Regions from separate parts of the Clostridium lapidicellarium genome, predicted to be linked through region 2. Evidence: a T-box and tRNA genes for the amino acid it is inferred to sense, from the RefSeq annotation. Region 2 holds a T-box; the other regions hold tRNA genes.
What was found. The T-box of region 2 lies ahead of ileS (isoleucine--tRNA ligase). A T-box ahead of a tRNA ligase gene usually reads a tRNA of that ligase, here a tRNA-Ile.
Positions count from the first base shown of each region.

Region 1 (3,288 bases), on a different contig from region 2:
AAACAATTGTAAAGAAAATATAAATCAAGTAAAATATTAAACATATCAGTCAGAAATTATGTACTTCTTTTCTTTTAATTCATTTATTATTTTTTCTAATGTATCATAATCATCTGCTATTACAGTGTGTAAATGCACACCTCCTGTCAATATCAATAGAGGTTCAGCCTTATATTTATTTATTTTATACAAAAAATTATCTACATCATATAAATTTTTTATCATCAACATCCCCCTTATTTCACCATATACAGGATGTTCTACTATAACATCTTTTATCCTTCCTCCAAATTTAACTATGGTTTTAAGCTCATCTTCCATTTCATTTGCCTTATGGGAAACAGCAATTACTTTTTTAACCGTTTCTCTTTCGATTTTTGGAATCAAGTATCCATCTGGAGTAGCTACTATACTCTTACCTTTAGCTCTTAAAATTGCTATATCCTTAACTATTACCTGTCTGGTAACACCTAGTTTTTCAGCTAAAACATGACCCTTTTGAGGTTTGCTATTTTCTTTAAGGATTTTCATAATACATATTCTTCTATCTATTGAATTCATACTAACCTCCCATTAGTATATTTCAAGACAATAATTTAAATTTACATTAACATTATATCATAAAAATTGGAATAACTTTATAGACTGTATTATTTTCAATTAATTTTATCACAATATCTAAGTATATCAAGATTTAAATTACCTTTTATTCTATTATTATGGTGATTTTCTACCAAGTAAAGCAATTCGTTATTTTTTTCTATGTTTTCTAACAATTCTTTACCCAATTTTGGATGATAATAATACACCTTTATCTTTTTAATATTACAAAATTTTTTCAACCTGCCTTTAGAAATTTTATCTCCTAATACCAGAAGGGACTTATCCAGTATATTTAATTTTGTATATACTTTGCCTACATCATGTAAAAGTGCCGCCTTTAATAATAAACTTACATCTATATTTTTAAATTTATCATTGCAAATTTTCTGAACATCATAAGCTACTTTCACAGAATGTTTTCTTTCCTGTAAAGATAACTTATTGAATAACCTAAATTCATTTTCATTCAAATTAACTTTTATAAAATTTTTATCACTGTCATTGAGTTCAGCAGTAAGTGCCCAATAAAACTGTTTTACTCTGTAAAAAAGTGTCATTTATTTCATCACCCTTAATTAAAAAATAAAAAAACTACATCTTTTAAAAGATGTAGTTCCATCTTGAAACAAAATGGTGGAGATAAAGAGATTCGAACTCTTGACCCTCTGCGTGCAAGGCAGATGCTCTCCCAGCTGAGCTATACCCCCACATGGTGGACCTTCAGGGACTCGAACCCCGGACCTACCGGTTATGAGCCGGTTGCTCTAACCAACTGAGCTAAAGATCCATATATTCATCCGGCAGCGACCTGTTCTGCATTACAAGTTCTTATTATACTGACATTTTTACCGGTTGTCAATACTTTTTGATAAAATGTGATTCCGAGATTCAAGTGGATTTTATCCAAAAAAACACTTATCATACTTGAATCCCAGAATAACCAGTAATGTTTATAATTTCAGTATAAAAATCTCCTTATTTCAAATCATCTGGAACAACCCAATATCCTTTAGAGTTATGAGTTTTTAAATAGTTTTTGAATTCCTGTGATTTATATGCTTTTACTATATCTTGAGCCCATTTTGCATTTTTATTTTTTCCATCTACCGCAACAGTTATATACAGATCATCTACCAATGTTTCCGATAAGAGAGATTTATTAGCATCTATTTTAGCCATATATACAATAGCTCCCGGTAGAACGGCATAATCTGCATCATTAAGAGAACGCGGTATTTGCGAAGAATCCATTTCAACTATTTTCAAATTATATTTATTCTGAACTATATCCTTTTGAGTTGCAAGAGTTTTCGTTACTCCTTCTTTTATCTTAATCCACCCAGCTTTTTCAAGCAGCGCATAAGCTCTTGCAGCATTTGACGGATCTTTAGGAATAAATACCGTATCTCCCCGTTTAACTTCATTTATTGACTTATACTTATTGGAAAAGATTCCCGCCCTTACTGTTGGAATCTTAACTACAGATACAAGGTTTGCTTTCTTTTCCTTATTATATGCCTTCACATAAGCATTGTGCTGAGCTACATTAAAATCCAAACTTCCCTCTGTTAATGCCACTTCTGATTGAAGAAGATCCGAAAAATTCACCAATTTTACTTTATAGCCTTCTTTTTCAAGAATTGGCTTTACACCTGCATTGAATAAATCATTATAAGGTCCCGGAGAAACTCCCAATTTTATTTCCTTTTTTGTACTTGAAGAAGATTTACTGGCAGAACCACAAGCTGTCAATCCCAATGCCATAAATACAACCATAATTGCCATTGTTATAACGTTTCTAAATATTTTCTTTTTCATAACCTTTCCTCCTTTAACACTAGCCTCTTCTAAGTTTCCTAGAAAGAATATTACCTATAGTCTGTATAACCTGAACAAATATTATAAGTAGAATTACTGTAATAATCATAACCTTGGTATCAAATCTTTCATACCCATATGATATAGCTATATCACCTATTCCTCCACCACCTATGGTTCCCGCCATAGCAGTAGCTCCTATAAGGCCTATAGTAGCTGTAGTAAGAGAAAGTACAAGTGAACCCATTGCTTCTGGAAGTAAAAAATGCCATATTATCTGAAAGGGTGTGGCACCCATTGCCTCTGCTGCTTCTATAGTTCCACTGCTCACTTCTAAAAGTGAATTTTCAACTAATCTAGAAATATAAGGTATAATAAAAACTGTAAGCGGAACCAGAGCAGCGTCAGTGCCTATGGAAGAGCCAACTATAAGTTTGGTAAAAGGCACAATGGCAACCATTAAAATTATAAAGGGAATAGAACGAAATATATTTACAATGGGATTCAAAATTTCATATACATATTTATTTTCTAATATTCCCTTCGGCCTAGTAACCACCATCAATATTCCCAAAATTGTTCCAAAAATAGAACCTATGAGCAATGGTATAAAAATCATATATAAGGTCTGCAATATTGCAGTATAAATTTGAGACATGCTTATAGTTTGCATCTATACCACCTCCTCAACAAAAATATTTTGTCCTCTGATATAATCACTGATTTTTTCAAATAAATCACTCTCACATCTAATTTCTATTATCATATTTATAATTGGTATATTCTGAAGTTCTGTTACACTTGCATTTAAAACACTAACTTCCACATCAAACATCTTTGTTATTCTGGATATCATAGGTACAAGAA
Region 1 is NZ_JBGFFE010000023.1:49,738-53,025, forward strand. It holds gene AB8S09_RS13065 (transcription repressor NadR) at 46-561, opposite strand; gene AB8S09_RS13070 (HD domain-containing protein) at 657-1,160, opposite strand; tRNA gene AB8S09_RS13075 (tRNA-Ala) at 1,235-1,310, opposite strand; tRNA gene AB8S09_RS13080 (tRNA-Ile) at 1,314-1,390, opposite strand; gene AB8S09_RS13085 (MetQ/NlpA family ABC transporter substrate-binding protein) at 1,579-2,421, opposite strand; gene AB8S09_RS13090 (methionine ABC transporter permease) at 2,441-3,094, opposite strand; gene AB8S09_RS13095 (methionine ABC transporter ATP-binding protein) at 3,095-3,288, opposite strand, start outside.
Region 1: it has a tRNA-Ile gene. The T-box ahead of ileS (isoleucine--tRNA ligase) is inferred to sense a tRNA for this amino acid. The anticodon was not compared.

Region 2 (3,288 bases):
TTCAGGCAATCAAAGGATTATTGATGTAAAAAAGAGTTTAAAATCCCACAAGGTTGTGGAAATGCTTTATAATTGAAAATTATTTTTATCCTACTGTTGAATTTACTTGAAAGACTCTAATTAAATATATTATAATACTCCATAGTGAGGGGTTGATAATGTGAAAGAGGACTCGGAAATTGAAGTGTGTTCTTGTACTGAACTTCATGAAGATTGTATAAAAAGTGTTAAAGAAAGTATGCTGGATGAAAAAGTCTTTAGGGATCTTTCTGGCCTTTTTAAAGTGTTGGGTGATTTTACAAGGATTAAGATAATATATGCACTGTTTAAGAAAGAGCTCTGTGTATGTGATATAGCGGAAATACTTCAAATGAGTCAGTCCGCTATATCTCACCAGCTTAGAATTTTAAAGACAGCTCGTTTGGTTAAATTTAGAAGAGATGGGAAATCAGTATATTATTCTTTAGATGACGAACATATAAACAAATTGTTCAATGCAGGACTGGAACATGTTGAACACAGTTAAAAGCTATTTGAAATCAAGTATCTTGACTAAATTGTATTTCTCCAGATTGTTTTCTACAACCAGAGTATTGCTTTTAACTCTTTCAGCATTTTTTACGTATTTGAGGAATTTCTCCAATCCATCCAGTTCAAAAGTCAGCAGGGAAGTTTTATAGTGCATGGGAATTATTATATGACTGTTGATGGATTTAGCAAGTATTGCAGCTTCTTTACCGTCTATGGTAAAGTTACCCCCTACTGGAATCATCAATACATCTATTTTGCCTAATTTATCTATCTCATCTTTAGATAGCACATATCCTATATCTCCAAGATGACATATTCTATAATTGTCCATTTCTATTACAAATATTATATTTTTGCCACGTTTTGCACCTTTCACTTTGTCGTGATAAGAAGGTATTCCCACAATTGATATACCATCTGGATTAAAGAAACCTGGTTTGTCTATAATATGGCTGTACTTTACATTTTTCGTATAGTTGTGGTCAAAATGATTGTGACTTATTGTAATTGAATCCACTTTATCTTGGAAAACCTTGTAACCTACGGTTCCGTCAAAAGGATCTGTTAGAAGTGTACGGCCCATTGAATCCTGCAATAGAAAACTAGAGTGGCCTAACCATTTTATTTTCATAAAGCATATCCCCTTTATAAAAGACTTTTTTTATTGTTGGTGTTATTATATGAATATTATAGGTGTATTATTAATAATATAGCATAAATTATTGACAATGAAAAAATCATATAATATAATAGAAGGAAATTAAATCGTAGTCGTCTTAAGAAACATTGAAGAAGAAGAGTATCCAAATTTGTAATTACTTACAGAGAATGAGGGACGGTGAGAACTCATAGAATGAATTGGAGAAAATCACTTCGGAGTTTGAAAGTTGAAATGGAATTGTGGATATATGCTGGAGTAGACTTTTACGTAATTCTGCGTTAAAGAAAATTATATCATAGTAGAAACATTATCATAGGTGGTATAGCGAAAAAAACTTCGTCCTATTTGGATGAAGTTTTTTTATTTATTTTCTGTATATTTTAGTTCATTATCTTGTATAAAATGTGTATATTAGTAAAGATTTAATAATAAGAGAGAAAGGGGTCAAATCATGTACAAAAAAATCGACAATAGCAAAAGTTTTGTCCAAAGAGAAAAAGATGTCCTTGAATTATGGAAAGACAAGAAAATAGAGGAAAAAAGCTTTAAGGAGAATGGGGATGGGAAGTATTTTACTTTTTATGATGGACCTCCAACTGCTAACGGGAAACCGCATATAGGCCATGTCTTGACAAGGTCTATGAAGGATCTTATACCTAGATATAAAGCTATGCAGGGATATAAGGTTTTGAGAAAAGCCGGATGGGATACCCATGGTCTTCCAGTGGAGCTTGAAGTTGAAAAAAGTCTTGGAATTTCAGGTAAACCCCAAATAGAGGATTATGGGGTGGAAAATTTCATAAAGAAATGTAAAGACAGTGTATTTACATATGTGAGTCAGTGGAGAAAGATGTCCGATAGGATAGGTTTCTGGGTGGATATGGATAATCCCTATGTAACTTATCATAATGACTATATAGAATCTGAATGGTGGGCATTGAAGGAAATATGGAAAAAAGGGCTTTTGTATAAGGGCCATAAGGTAGTACCCTATTGTCCGAGGTGCGGTACTGCACTTTCTTCTCATGAGGTTTCACAGGGATACAAAGATGTAAAGGAAACGTCCATATACGTTAAATTTAAACTCAAGAATAAGAATAAATATATGCTTGCATGGACGACAACTCCATGGACACTTCCAAATAATATGGCATTGGCAGTGAATGAAAATTATGATTACGTGGAAGTGTTAAACAAAGGAGAACATTTAATATTGGCAGAAGCTCTTTTGAATAAACTGGAAGATGAGTACAGAATCTTGAAAAAATTCAAAGGAACAGAATTGGTTGGCCTGGACTATGAACCGATGTTCAATTTTGTATCTTTTAAGGGCAGGGCACATTATGTGATCCATGCAGATTATGTAACTTTGACTGATGGTACCGGGATAGTGCATACTGCCCCTGCTTTTGGTGAAGATGACAGTAAAAGCTGTAAAAAGTATGACATACCTATGACCAATTCTGTAGATACACAGGGTAGATTTAAAGAAGAAGTTACACCCTGGAAGGGAATATTTGTAAAAAATGCAGAGCCCAAGATAATAGAGTATTTAAAGGAAAAGGGAATACTTTATAAAACAGAGAAATTCACTCACTCTTACCCATTTTGCTGGAGATGTGATACTCCTCTTTTATATTATCCGAGGGATACCTGGTTTATTAAAATGTCCTCTGTCAGAGATGAACTGGTTAGAAATACCAATAATACAAATTGGTATCCTGACAATATAAGAACCGGAAGATTTGGAAACTTTGTTGGAGGAGTAATAGACTGGGGTCTCAGCAGAGAGAGATATTGGGGTACACCACTTCCAATATGGGAATGTGAATGCGGACACAAGGAGTGTATAGGAAGCATTGAGGAATTAAGAGAAAAAGGTATAAATGTACCTGAAAATATAGAACTTCATAAACCATATATTGATGAAATTAAATTAAAATGTCCTAAATGCGGCAGAGAAATGAAAAGATCCTCGGATGTAATTGACTGTTGGTTTGATTCAGGTTCCATGCCTTTTGCACAGCATCATTATCCTTTTGAAAACAAGGAGCTTTTTAAGCAAAATTTTCCTGCTCAATTTATATCCGAAGCGG
Region 2 is NZ_JBGFFE010000002.1:294,119-297,406, reverse strand. It holds gene nrdG (anaerobic ribonucleoside-triphosphate reductase activating protein) at 1-76, shown strand, start outside; gene AB8S09_RS03390 (ArsR/SmtB family transcription factor) at 161-526, shown strand; gene AB8S09_RS03385 (MBL fold metallo-hydrolase) at 530-1,162, opposite strand; T-box leader at 1,309-1,539, shown strand; gene ileS (isoleucine--tRNA ligase) at 1,644-3,288, shown strand, end outside.

Region 3 (3,288 bases), on a different contig from region 2:
GGAACTTAATTGGGAGCGATAAGAATGCTGAGGGAACAGCTTGTATCCATTGATTTGGTCAAAGGTAATGATAATGAATATATAGTGAGAGATAATTTAGGCATTACCATAGGAAGAATATTTATAATTGAACTTTCCGAAGTCAATAAGTATAGTATGATTAGGTTGAAATTTTATAGATGGGGAGAACGCAGTTATAAATTATTGAGGAATACTCTGGAAAATTTTATACAAATTCTTCTTAAAAAGGCTAATTTGAATAAAATAAATATAATGGCACATGAGGATATAAATATACAGGCATTTACTGATCTGGGGTTTGAACTTGAAGGTATAATATCAAAAAGCATAAAGGCTGATTCCGAATATAAAAATGAAATATTATTTGGTTTGGATCTTGATGAAACTAAAAATATACGTATAAATAAAGGATTACATATAAAGGGAAGTCATATAACATTATCTATTTTGACACCGGAAAATGCAGCAAGTGTACTGAATTATTATATAAAAAATAGAACTTACTTAAGTGAATTTGAACCCGAACGAGAGGAAAGTTTTTATACACTTGAAGTGCAAAAAAGAAATTTAATTGAAAGCTATAAGCAGTTCTTATCTGGCAGAAGTGCTAATTTTGGTATATTTAAAGATAGGAAATTTATAGGCAAGGTACAGATATCCAATATAATGCTGGGAGTGTTTAAAAGTGCATTCGTGGGATATTCTATAGATGAAGAGGAGCAGGGCAGGGGATATATGAAAGAAGCATTGAGTTTGGTTTTGGAATATGCTTTTGATGAGCTAAAATTACATAGGATTGAAGCATCTACCTTGGTAGATAACTTGAGATCTCAAAGAGTTCTTAAAAGATGCGGATTTAAAAAACTTGGTTTAAATGAAAAATACTTATTTATAAATGGAAAATGGAGAGATCATATAACTTTTTATAAAATTAGTCCTGTATAGTTAGAAAATATTTTTTAATTGGCAGAAAATTATCTTTCAGAGGGAAATTTGACGGATTTTTAAAGAAAGTATTGACAATCAATAAAAATGTCAGTATAATATTAAACTGTAGTGCGAAAGAAAAAATATCCGGTGATAATAACGTGAAGGTAACACCCCTTACCATTCCGAACAGGCAGGTTAAGCTTCACGGTGCCGAGGGTACTGCAGGGGAGGCCCTGTGGGAGAGCAGGTCGCTGCCGGATAATATATGGATCTTTAGCTCAGTTGGTTAGAGCAACCGGCTCATAACCGGTTGGTCCGGGGTTCGAGTCCCTGAAGGTCCACCATGTGGGGGTATAGCTCAGCTGGGAGAGCACCTGCCTTGCACGCAGGGGGTCAAGAGTTCGAATCTCTTTATCTCCACCACAAGAGTAACATTTTGTTGCTCTTTTTTTTTATGTAAAAATATTTTTTATATATTTATTAAAATCATATTATTGTGAAAATTTATTTAATTTTAGCAGGGATTTTGAGACGTAAGTAGAATATATAAACTAAGTGTAAAGTGAGAGGGGGAATTGCTTATGAAAAACTACTCAACAGAACATTTAAGGAATGTAGGAATTATCGGTCACAGTGGATCCGGGAAGACTACATTAACAGAAGCAATACTTTACTATACCAAGACTATAGACAGACTTGGAAGAATTGAGAATGGAAATACTGTCAGTGATTATAATACAGAAGAAAAAAAGAGAAAAATATCTTTATCCACATCTTTAGCTTCCTGCGAGTATAACGATGTGAAGATAAATTTAGTTGATATGCCGGGATATTTTGATTTTGTGGGTGAAACTGTGGAAGGGCTGAGGGCAGTTGATACGGCATTGATTGTTGTATCAGGTGTATCTGGAGTTCAAGTTGGAACAGAGAAATGTTGGGATTATGTAAATAAATATAATTTACCGAGAGCTTTTTATATAAATAAGCTTGATAGAGAAAATTCTAATTTTGAAAAAGTTTTGGAAGATTTAAAGCGGAAATTTGGCATATCTGTAGTGCCGGTTCAATATCCTATAGGTGTTGAAAGTGGTTTTAAAGGTGTTGTAAACGTTATTTCAAAAAGGGCCAGAATATTTGATAATAAGACAAAAATCATGAAGGAAGCAGATATACCTAAAGATATTTTAGAAAAAATAGCCGAATGCAAAAATATGGTAATAGAAGCCGTAGCTGAAACGGATGAAAAACTTTTGGATAAATATTTAGATGAAGGTACTCTGGAGGATAAGGATATATATGCGGGTTTGATAAATGGATGTTCAAATGGAGAAGTAGTACCTGTAATGTGTGGTTCTGCTTTAACTGGAATAGGAATGGAAACTTTGATTGAAGATATAATTGAATGTTTTCCATCACCGGAAAATATGGTGCCTGTAAAGGCGGAAAATTTGAAAAATAATTCTGAACTAACTGTGGGAATAGATAAAAAAAAGCCTTTTTCGGCTTTTGTTTTTAAAACTATAATTGATCCGTTTGTAGGAAAATTATCTTTGTTTAGAGTTATGACAGGGAAGTTAAAATCCGATACGGTGGTATACAATGTTAAGAAGAATAAAAATGAAAAGATAGGAAGTATGTATTTTTTAAGAGGAAAACAGCAAATTCCTGTTTCTGAAATAACTGCAGGTGATTTAGGGGCTGTGGCTAAACTGCAATTTACGAGTACGGGGGATACTCTATGTTGCCCTAAATCGTCTATAGCATTTAAAGATATTGAGTTTCCTGAACCTGTGATTTCAATGGCAATTTTGCCTAAATCTAAAAATGATGAGGATAAAATATTAAATGGATTGAATAAAATGGTGGAAGAAGATCTCACATTTAAAGTGTCCAGGGATACGGAAAATGCAGAAGCGATAATATCTGGATTAGGTGAAACTCACATTGATGTTATATCGTCTAAGTTGAAATCTAAATTTGGAATAGAAGTTATTTTGCAGCGGCCCAAGGTACCTTACAGGGAGACTATAAAGAAATCCTCTGATGTTCAAGGAAAACATAAAAAGCAATCTGGAGGACATGGGCAGTATGGTGATGTGAAAATTAAATTTGAACCGAGGACTGATGGAGAAGATGATTTGGAATTTGTAGATAAAGTAGTGGGCGGGGTAGTGCCAAGACAATATATTCCAGCAGTAGAAAAAGGTCTGCGGGAATGCATAAATCATGGAGTTCTGGCCGGTTACCCTGTAATAAGGCTGAGAGCAACTCTTCATGATGGCTCGTATCATCCTGTGGATTCTTCAGAGATGGCATTTAAAATAGCTGCTTCGCTGG
Region 3 is NZ_JBGFFE010000023.1:14,239-17,526, reverse strand. It holds gene AB8S09_RS12860 (GNAT family N-acetyltransferase) at 25-966, shown strand; rRNA gene rrf (5S ribosomal RNA) at 1,095-1,211, shown strand; tRNA gene AB8S09_RS12850 (tRNA-Ile) at 1,219-1,295, shown strand; tRNA gene AB8S09_RS12845 (tRNA-Ala) at 1,299-1,374, shown strand; gene fusA (elongation factor G) at 1,533-3,288, shown strand, end outside.
Region 3: it has a tRNA-Ile gene. The T-box ahead of ileS (isoleucine--tRNA ligase) is inferred to sense a tRNA for this amino acid. The anticodon was not compared.